2 regions of the Mesorhizobium sp. 2RAF45 genome follow, and region 2 is predicted to be linked to the other one. Evidence: riboswitches for the same ligand, from Rfam matches in the RefSeq annotation. Region 2 holds a riboswitch; the other holds the start of a gene.

Region 1 (5,120 bases), on a different contig from region 2:
GGCAGTGCAGGCACTCGTTGAAGTTTTCCCAAAAGATCTTCCAGTTGCAGTGCATTACCTTGCGCAGCACATGGCCTGATACCAGCGTTTCCAGCGGCCAGTTGCCGAGATTGCCGGAGGCCGGGTCGAAGGATGCCTGCGCTGAGCCCGCCGCATCCTCCTGCAGATTGATGAACACGAAACCGCGCCACACCGAGAGCGCGACGCGGTAGAGCGGATGGTCGGCCTTGTCGAAGCCATCGGGCAAGGATTTCGACGGCACGCGCACGAGGTCGCCGCGCAGCGAATAGGACCAGGCGTGGTAGGGGCAAGTGATCAGTCGCGCCTTCAGCCGGCCCTCGCTCTCCTGGCAAAGCTGCGAGCCGCGGTGGCGGCAGGTGTTGTGGAAGGCGCGCAGCGCGCCGGTGTCGTCGCGCAGCACGACGATGTCCTGCGTGCCGATGCGGAATCGGCGGAAGGCCAGCGGCTGGGCCAGATCGGCCTCGCGGCAGATGAGCAGCCAGTTCTTGTACCAAATGGCATCGAGGTCGCGCTGGTACTTCTCACCATCCCAATAGGCCGATGAGGGCAGGGTCGGTTCGGCCTGGGTCAGGCCATTGTAAGGGGCGCGCTCGCTGGCAGTGGGCTGCATGGCTGGCTTCCTGTGAAGCGGCCAGCCGACACCCGGCAGGAAGAATTGTCAATTCTCGTGCCTGCAAACGGCATGGCGCAATCGCGCTGTTTGCCGGCGGAATTTGGTTTGCCGCGTGTCGCGATTTTCCCTATAGTCATGCAGTCGTCGGTTCCGTTTTGGAGCCAAGAGGGAATGCGGTGCGGGCGAAATTCTTGCCCAATGCCGTGGCTGCCCCCGCAACTGTGTGCGGTAGTCCTCTCCATATGCCACTGAAGGTTCGTCTTCGGGAAGGTGGGGAAGGGCGCTGATCCGTGAGCCAGGAGACCTGCCGACGACGGCAAAACTGACAGGCCCTCGGGTGGAGGGTGAAAGGACAAGATATGAATACCGCTTCCGTCTCCCTCGGCGCCTCCGTCTCCTCGCAGTCGGGCTTCATGCAGCTGGCGCTCGCCGCACTGCTCGGCACTTTCATCATCGGCTTTGTCGGCTTCTCGCATATCGAAGCGGTCCACAATGCCGGTCATGACAACCGGCATTCGATGGCTTTTCCCTGCCACTGACAAGGATCTGACATCATGAACCTGTTTCGCAACGTCGTGTTCATCGCGGCGATCGCAGGGCTCGTGGCCGGCGTCGTTCTTGCCTGCATGCAGGCCTATGCCACCGTACCGCTGATCCTCAAGGCGGAAGTCTACGAACAGGCCGAAGGCGGCCATGGCCATGACCATGCCGCCGCACCCGCGGCGCCGACTGGGGCCGCCAGTGGCAACGCGATGAGTTCGGCCGCACCGGCGGCAAATTCGATGAGCGCCGCGACCCCGGCACCGGCCGCAGCCGCCGCTCCGGCCGAAGACGAAGGCTGGGCACCGGCCGACGGCTTCGAGCGCTTTGCCTTCAACGTGGTGTCCAATGTCGTCACCGGCATAGGCTTCGCGCTGATCCTGGTCGCGGTTTCGGAATTCGCCGGCGGCATCGGCAATTGGCGCCAGGGCGTGTTCTGGGGTCTGGCCGGCTTTGCCATCTTCACACTGGCGCCCGGTCTCGGCCTGCCTCCGGAACTGCCGGCCATGCCGGCCGCCGACCTGACGCAGCGCCAGATCTGGTGGGTGGCAACCGTGATCGCGACCGCTATCGGGCTCGGCCTGATCGCATTCCGCAAGTCGCTACCGCTGGCCATCCTTGCCGTGGCGCTGATCGTTGCTCCGCACATTGTCGGCGCGCCGCAGCCCGACAGCTTCGAGACGCCGATCCCGGAGGGCCTGCACCACCAGTTCGTGGTGGCGGTGACGCTGACCAATCTGGTGTTCTGGCTGGTCCTCGGCGCCGTCGTCGGCGTGGTGCGCGGACGCTTCACTGGCACGGCGACCAGCCTGCGCGACAGCTTTGCCTGATCGCAACAAGCTGACCTTCATCATCGGCGGTGCGCGCTCCGGCAAGAGCGCGCATGCCGAAATCCTGGCGACGGCGTTGCCGTCACCGTGGACCTATATTGCCACCGCGCAAGCCTATGACGACGAAATGCGCGAGCGCATCGCGCTGCACCGCTCGCGGCGCGGCGAAGGCTGGACGACCATCGACGCGCCGCTCGACCTTGCCGGCGCGCTCGAGGCCTTGCCGGACAACCAGCCGGTGCTCATCGACTGCCTGACGCTGTGGCTGACCAATCACATGCTGGCCGATCACGACGTCGGCGCCGAGTGCCGGCGGCTGGCGGATGTGCTGTCGCGGCCGCGCGGCCCCTGGTTCGTGGTCTCCAACGAAGTCGGGCAAGGCATCGTGCCGGACAATGCCCTGGCGCGCCGTTTTCGCGATGACGCCGGCCGGCTCAACCAGCAGGTCGCGGCGATCGCCGATACGGTGCTGCTGATGGTGGCGGGGCTACCGCTCAAGGTGAAGTGACATGACCGACATCGACAACAAGCCCACCGAGGACCGGGACGAAGAGCGCCATCGCGCCAAGATGGCCAAGCGCAAGGCGGTGCAGGATGCCGAGGTGGCGAGCAAGACGGTCGAAAAGGGACTGCTGATCGTCAACACCGGTCCGGGCAAGGGCAAGACCACGGCCGCCTTCGGCCTGGCGCTGCGGATGCTCGGCTATGGCAAGCGCGTCGGCGTCGTCCAGTTCATCAAGGGCAAGTGGCACACCGGCGAGAAGGATGCGTTTGCCGCTTTCGGCGACCGCGTCGTCTGGCATGCGATGGGCGAGGGCTTTACCTGGGAGACGCAGGATCTGAAGCGCGACATCGCCGCCGCCGAGGCCGCCTGGGCCAAGGCACTGGAGTTGATCGCCGATCCCTCGATCAGCCTTGTCGTGCTCGACGAGCTCAACATCGCCCTGCGCTACGATTATCTCGATCTCGACAAGGTGGTTGCGGCGCTGAAGGCGCGCCGCGAGGGCCTGCATGTCGTCGTCACCGGCCGCAACGCCAAGCCGGCGCTGGTCGAGGCGGCCGATCTGGTCACCGAGATGGGCGTCACCAAACACCACTTCTCGGCAGGCGTGAAGGCGCAGCAGGGGATCGAGTTCTAGAACGCAAGAACGGCGATGACCGAAACCACGGCGAACAACGCGATCAGCAAATAATCGGCGACGCGGTAGAGTTTCAGCGCCCGCCTGATGTCGCCGCTGTCGACGTCGCGGAGGCCGCCTTCGCCCATGAAGACGTCGTCGACCACGATGCCGCCATAGCTGCGCGGGCCTGCAAGCGCCAGGCCAAGCGCGCCGGCCATGGCTGCTTCCGGCCAGCCGGCATTGGGAGAGCGGTGCTTTTTGGCATCGCGCCGCACCGCCTGCCAGGCATTGCGGGGATCGGCGTCCTTGACCAGGAAAGCCGCCAGCACGATCAGCAGCGCCGTCAGCCGCGATGCCGGCAGGTTGATCCAGTCGTCGAAGCGCGCCGCCGCCCAGCCGAAAGCCTCGTGGCGGGGGGTGCGGTGGCCGATCATCGAATCGGCGGTGTTGGCGGCCTTGTAGGCAGCGCCGCCGGCGAGCCCGCCAACACCTGTCCAGAAGGCGGGGGCGACGATGCCGTCGGAAAAATTCTCGGCCAGGCTCTCGATCGCCGCGCGGCAGACGGCGGCACGGTCGAGCGCTTCGGGATCGCGGCCGACGATGCGCGAGACGGCGACACGGCCCATTGCGAGGCCGCCCGATTCGAGCGAGTCAGCCACGGCCTCGACATGTTCGTAGAGGCTCCTCTGCGACAGCAGCGATGTCGCCAGAAGCGCGGCGATGAAGAACCCCAGGGGCACGAACCAGAGCAGGACAAGCTGGACGCAGAGGCCGATCACCGCCGGTACCAGCACGATGATCAGCAGCGCCTGGACGCCACGTTGGCGACGCAACGCGTCGGGATCGGTGGCGCGGTTGAGCCTCAAGTCGAGAAAGGATATCAGCCTGCCGAACCACGTCACCGGATGGCCGATGGCGCGGAAGAGCCAGTCCGGGTAACCCAGGACAAATTCGACGGCCAGTGACAGGAAAGCGATCAGGACAGACATGAAGCTTCTTGATGGAGCGGTGGACCATGGTGGGAGTCTTGGCAGGGCGAGGGCGCTTTTCCCCAACGCTCCTCTGCCTTTCGTCGACCTTTCGACCGGTATCAACCCGCACTCCTACCCGCTTTTCGACCTGCCCGCCACCTCGCTGTGGCGATTGCCGGAAGAGGCACGGGCGCGTGAGCTGATGGAGATCGCGGCCAGCACTTATGGCGCGCCGTCGCCGGCCAATGTCGTCGCGGCGCCCGGCACGCAGATCCTGCTGCCGCGCGTGGCATCGCTGGTCAGGCCCCGCGAGGCTCTGGTGCTGGGGCCGACCTATGCCGAACATGCGCGCGCAGCGGCGATCGCGGGGCATCAGGTGAGCGAAGTCAGCGATTTTGCGGCGCTGGCGCAGGCCGACCTTGCCGTCATCGTCAATCCGAACAACCCGGATGGGCGCGTCATCGAGCGCGACCGGCTGCTGGCACTGGCCGCCGGGCTGCGCGCCAGAGGCGGGCTGCTGGTCGTCGACGAGGCGTTCATGGATGTCGGCCCACGCCAACACAGCCTCGCCGGAGATGCAGATCAAGGCGGCCTCGTCGTGCTGCGCTCGTTCGGCAAATTCTTTGGGCTAGCCGGCCTGCGGCTTGGCTTCGCGCTTTCCGATAGCGCGACCGTCGAACGGCTGGAGACGCAATTCGGGCCATGGGCCATCGCTGGCCCGGCGCTGGAATACGGCATTCGCGCGCTTGCCGATATTGGCTGGCAGGACGCAATGCGGGCATCACTAGCCGAGGGTGCGGCGCGGCTCGACGCACTCTTCGGCCGTTTCGGCGTGCCTGTAGCGGGCGGTACCACGCTGTTCCGCTATATCAGCCTTCCGGACGCCGCCTGCCTGTTTTCGGCGCTTGGCGAGAGGGGCATTCTGCTTCGCCACTTCAACGACCGGCCGTTTGTGTTGCGGGCCGGCTTGCCGGGGAGCGAGGTGGAATGGCAGCGGCTCGAATCCGCTCTTGCCGAATGGGCG
Region 2 (5,120 bases):
GCCGTGGTGGCGTTGGTGTCGTTGAGGCCATGGTAGATCATACCCTGGCATAGGGTGAGGCCGATCGCCCCTACGGCGACGACCTCCAAGGCGCGAGTTCGCAAAAGCCCAATCATGGCGTCGTGATGACGGTGCACAATCGGCAGTAGGATGGCGCAGGCAAGCGTCAGCCGCCAAAAGCAGAGGCCCCAGGGCGGCATTTCAGGCGCCACCCATTTGGCCGCGATATAGACACCAGCCGAAAGCAGCCAGCACAGGATGGCGGCCGGATAGCCGGTCAAGGAGGATATGGGGCCGACCGCGGGTTGCGCGGCTTGATGCGCTATCGGCATTGCCTGCATGTCATGTCCTCCCCTTCGATGACGTCTGCCGACGGGGTAACATAACCTGCGTCGTTGGGTCATGCATCCGTTTTGAAGGGTGAGGTCGCGTACGCTTTTACTTTGGTATCGGGAGGTCGCGTGTCAGCTTTTCGCGTTGCATAGCCTGGCAGTGGCGGTTGGCAGTCGACCCAAATGTGACATTTAGTTCTGGTCGCGCTCCTGCCAGAATTTGGCATCCCGCCCCAACTGCTTACCTTGCGTTCAACTCCGCCATATAAGCATTCGAAATCCCGGGGGCGCCGCGAATGCTAGACAACTACAACCTCGACCGCTTCGGCGTGATCCACCAGATCGACGCCACGCCGATCACATACGACAAGCAATACATTTCCTATTACGAGGATCTGAGCGACCGGACCATCAAGCTCGGCTATCAGCGGCTTGGCTGGGTGCTGGGGATCACCGGTGAGATACCGCGGTCCGTGTTGGAGATTGGCTATGGCACCGGCACCTTCATTGAGGCCGCCAAGATTACCGGGGTTGCCGACTGTGCCGGCTGCGACATCACCAAATTTCCGCTGCCCGAGGGCGTCCGCTTTGTCGATTGGGACGAGGCGCTCGCCGGCTCGTGGGATCTCGTCGCCATGTTCGACGTGCTCGAGCACATTCCGGATCTGGGTTTCCTCGCCCGCCTTCAGACCCGCCACCTGGCCATCGCCGTCCCTTATTGCCGCTGGCGTGAACTCGGCGCCGATGGCGATGCGTGGTTCCGGACGTGGCGCATGCGTCTGCCCAACGAGCACCTGCACCATTTCGACCGTGACTCGCTGGTGGCGCTCCTCGCGCATTACGGCTTCGAATGCGTGACGCTGAATTGCTTTGAAGACGGGATCAGACTGCGGCCAGGCGAAGCGGGTCCAAATATTCTGTCAGGCTTTTTTAGAAAGCTGTAGCGCCGGTTTCCCTCGGCGACCGCGGCCAGGTGTCATGCCTCCTGCCTGGTGACCACTCGCGGCTGAAAACCGAGGTACCGCCGAAGACTTATTGCGCGAGGACAGGGGTTGACATCGTCGAGAAATATCGCTTCAAAGTAATGTTATTACATATTCTACGCAGCGCAGCGACATCGCAAAAAACCCATTGCGATGCGATCGATGGAAATCTACGGTGGGTGCGTGATGGTCCCCGCGCCGAAAGGCAAGGGGTGAAAAGGGAACACGGTGAGACCCGCAGAGGTCGAGACCGTGGCTGCCCCCGCAACTGTAAGCGGTGAGCAAGATCCGACGTGCCACTGGCCGGCAAGGCTGGGAAGGCAGGATTGCGCTGAGACCCGCGAGCCAGGAGACCTGCCATCACCGAGTTGACCGGACGGGGTGTGCCGGGAGGAGACGTGGACGTCGGTCTTGTCGTCCGGCTCGCCAGCATCCTTCCGTCGCTAGTTTTGGAAAGTGACGGAAAGTTGGACGGCGCCATCGATCATCGCATCATCGTGTGCACGCTTTGCCGTGACATCCCGACCGGCATCAGGTCGGGCGAAAGCCTGTGTGCCGATCTGCGCTCCCGGCTCGCGGCCTGCCAGGAACCCGCTGTGGCGCATGGCTTCACGATCGAAGGCGTCGAATGCATGGCGGGCTGTGCGCGGCCGCTGACCGTGGCCTTCCAGGCGCCAGGCAAGGCTTCCTATCTCTTCGGCTGCATCGACGCCGAGGCCGACGCCGGCGATCTCGTGCGATTTGCCAGGCTTTACGCCTCGCTTGCCGACGGCTGGTGCAATTCCGGACAGCGTCCGCCGCGGCTGCCGGGCAAGACGCTGGCTCGTATTCCCGGACCGGCCAAGGTTGAGGGCAACAGCCGATGACAACGCCGCTTCTCGAAGCCCGCGAACTCTGCGCGACGGCGAATGGCCGCGACCTGGTCCACGCCGTCAGCCTGTCGGTGGCCACAGGCGATCGCCTTGCCATCATCGGCCCCAATGGCGCCGGCAAGACCACGCTGCTGCGCATGCTGTCGGGCATGCTCAGGCCAAGTTCCGGCGAGGTGAAGCTTGGCGGGCGCCGCCTGGACAGGATCTCGACCGCCGAGCGGGCCCTGCACGTCGCCGTTGTCGGCCAGACCGACCAGCCGGACCCGCGGCTGGCGGTGATCGACTATGTCGAGCTCGGCCGCGTCCCGCATGCCGGACTAAGGCGCAGGAGCGAGGAGCGCGACATCGTCGTCGACGCGTTGCGCCGGACCGGCCTGTTGCCGCTGCTTGGCCGCAGCATAGGCTCGCTGTCGGGCGGTGAACGCCAGCGCGCCCAGCTGGCGCGCGCCATCGCGCAGCAACCGAAAGTGCTGTTCCTCGACGAGCCGACCAACCATCTCGATCCGCGCGCCCGCGGCGAGCTGCTCGAGCTCGTGGCCGGCTTCGGCATGACGGTGATCGCGGTGCTGCACGATCTGGCTTTGGTGGCGCCCTTCGCCACCAGGGTTGCGGTGATGAACGAAGCGCGGCTGCATGCGCTGGCCGCGCCGCGCGAGGCGCTGACCCAAAAGCTGATCCGCGAGATTTTCGGCGTCGACGTGTTTCGCCTGCGCCATCCGACCGAAGACCGCGAACTGACAGTCTTCGATGTTCCGAACCGCTCCGCGCCGCCATCCTGATCGACCCCATCCCTGATCCGACATTGTTCAACCAAGGAGCAAAATCCGTGAAACGTCTCGCCCTGTCGCTCGTCATCTCGCTGCTGGCTTCGTCAGCCTTCGCCTTCCCGGTCACCGTCGACAGCTGCGGCAAGCCGCTGACCTTCGACGCGCCGCCCAAACGCGCCGTCATCCATGATCTCAACATGGCCGAGATGGCCTTCGCGCTGAAGCTGCAGCCGTCGATCGTCGGCCTGACCGGCATCACCGGATGGTACAAGGTCGGCCCCGAATTCAAGGCCGAGCAGGGTTCTATTCCCGAACTGGCGCCCAAATACCCGACGCTGGAAAACCTCGTCGCCGTCGAGCCCGATTTCTTCTTCGCCGGCTGGTACTATGGCATGAAGCCGGGCGGCGACGTGACGCCAGACACGCTCGCCCCGCACGGCATCAAGACGCTGGTGCTGACCGAAAGCTGCGTCCATCTCGACAAGAACCGTCCGGCTGCCTCGATGGATCTGCTCTATGGCGATGTCGAAAAGCTGGGCAAGATCTTCGGCAAGGAGACCGAAGCCAAAAAACTTGTTGCCGGCTGGAAGGCGCAGCTCGCTGATATCACTGCCAAGGTCGGCGGCGCAAAGGGGACGCGGGTGTTCCTTTATGATTCAGGTGAGGACAAGCCGTTCACCGCCGGAAAATTCGCCATTCCGAGCGCCATGATCACGGCGGCGGGCGGCGACAACATCATGGCCGACATGGACACCAGCTGGGGCAACACGGATTGGGAAACCGTGGCGTCGCGCAATCCGCAATTCCTCATCCTGCTCGATTACCAGGATGGCGGCGGCTACAAGAAACTGCTCGACTTCCTCAAGGCGCACCCGGCGATGAAGGAGACGGACGCGGTCAAGAACGAGCGCTTCGTGGCGCTCCGCTATGCCGAACTGACGCCCGGCCCGGCAAACATCGAGGCGATCGGCAAGATCGCCAAGGCGATGCATCCGGAAGCGTTCTGATGCTTCTTGCCCCTGGGCATAAATCCGGAGCGCTTTCAGGGCACAAGGCGTTCGCGCTGGCGATAGTGGCGGGCACGGTAGCGGTCGTCGCCCTCGTGCTGCTGTCGATCGCCTATGGTTCGACACTGATCCCGCTGACCGACGTCATCGCCTCGCTTGGCCATGCCGTCGGATTGAACGAGCACCAGGTGTCTGGCCCGGTCGGCAAGATCGTCGTCGATCTCAGGCTGCCGCGCACGATCCTGGCGGTCTGTGTCGGCGGCGGCCTCGGCATAACAGGCGCCTTGCTGCAGACGGTGACCCGCAACGATCTTGCCGATCCCTTCCTGTTCGGCCTGTCGTCGGGGGCGGCGGCCGGTGCTGTTTCCGTCATAACCGTCTTTGGTGACAGTTTTGGCATCTGGACCTTGCCGGTCGCGGCCTTCACCGGCGGCATACTGGCCGCCTGCATCGTCCTGCTGCTGGTCGCGCGGGTGCGGGGTCAGGGGCCGGAACGGCTGATCCTCGCCGGCCTTGCCGTTTCCTTCCTGTTCACGGCCTTGACCAACTATCTGGTTTTTGCCGGCGACCAGCGCGCCGCCCATTCGGTGCTGTTCTGGACGATGGGCGGGCTCGGGCTGGCGCGCTGGGACAATGTCTGGCTGGGCGCATTGGGCGCCGGCACGATTGCTGCCTATGGGCTGTGGAACCACCGCAGGCTGGACGCCTTCCTAGCGGGTGAAAGCGCCGCCGAAAGCCTTGGCGTGCCGGTGGCGCGGATGCGTAGGACGACGTTTCTCGTTGCCGCCTTTTCGACGGCAATTCTCGTCTCGGTCGCCGGCGTCATCGGCTTTGTCGGGCTTATGATCCCGCATTTGTCGCGGCCGCTGGCCGGTCCCTTGCATCTGCGGCTGATCGCCAGCTGTGCGCTGTTCGGGGCGGTGCTGTTGCTGGCAAGCGATCTTCTGGCGCGAACCCTGCTGCCGCCGCAGGAACTGCCGATCGGCATCATCACCAGTTCGCTCGGCGCCTTCTTCGTCGTCACGCTGGTCGTGCGAAACCGGCTCTGACGGCTCAGAGCTTGCCGTCTCAGACTGTCCAGAAGTAGCGCACGATGTGAAAGAAGATCGGGGCAGCGAAGACCAGGCTGTCGGTACGGTCCATCATGCCGCCATGGCCT

Evidence for each region. Region 2 has a riboswitch for cobalamin ahead of AB4Z43_RS13340 (DUF1636 family protein). Riboswitches for the same ligand answer to the same signal wherever they lie in the genome.
Region 1: it holds a riboswitch for cobalamin, as region 2 does, so the genes downstream of both, AB4Z43_RS02665 (CbtB domain-containing protein) here and AB4Z43_RS13340 (DUF1636 family protein) in region 2, are expected to answer to the same signal.

The regions. Positions count from the first base shown of each region.
Region 1 covers NZ_JBFRGG010000001.1:531,721-536,840, reverse strand. Annotated here, with positions in the region: gene AB4Z43_RS02670 (aromatic ring-hydroxylating oxygenase subunit alpha) at 1-631, opposite strand, end outside; cobalamin riboswitch at 763-960, shown strand; gene AB4Z43_RS02665 (CbtB domain-containing protein) at 994-1,173, shown strand; gene AB4Z43_RS02660 (CbtA family protein) at 1,189-2,004, shown strand; gene cobU (bifunctional adenosylcobinamide kinase/adenosylcobinamide-phosphate guanylyltransferase) at 1,997-2,512, shown strand; gene cobO (cob(I)yrinic acid a,c-diamide adenosyltransferase) at 2,514-3,143, shown strand; gene cbiB (adenosylcobinamide-phosphate synthase CbiB) at 3,140-4,114, opposite strand; gene cobD (threonine-phosphate decarboxylase CobD) at 4,113-5,120, shown strand, end outside.
Region 2 covers NZ_JBFRGG010000004.1:73,133-78,252, forward strand. Annotated here, with positions in the region: gene AB4Z43_RS13330 (DMT family transporter) at 1-341, opposite strand, end outside; gene AB4Z43_RS13335 (class I SAM-dependent methyltransferase) at 629-1,276, shown strand; cobalamin riboswitch at 1,486-1,691, shown strand; gene AB4Z43_RS13340 (DUF1636 family protein) at 1,714-2,181, shown strand; gene AB4Z43_RS13345 (ABC transporter ATP-binding protein) at 2,178-2,966, shown strand; gene AB4Z43_RS13350 (ABC transporter substrate-binding protein) at 3,014-3,961, shown strand; gene AB4Z43_RS13355 (FecCD family ABC transporter permease) at 3,961-5,010, shown strand; gene AB4Z43_RS13360 (phosphatidate cytidylyltransferase) at 5,030-5,120, opposite strand, start outside.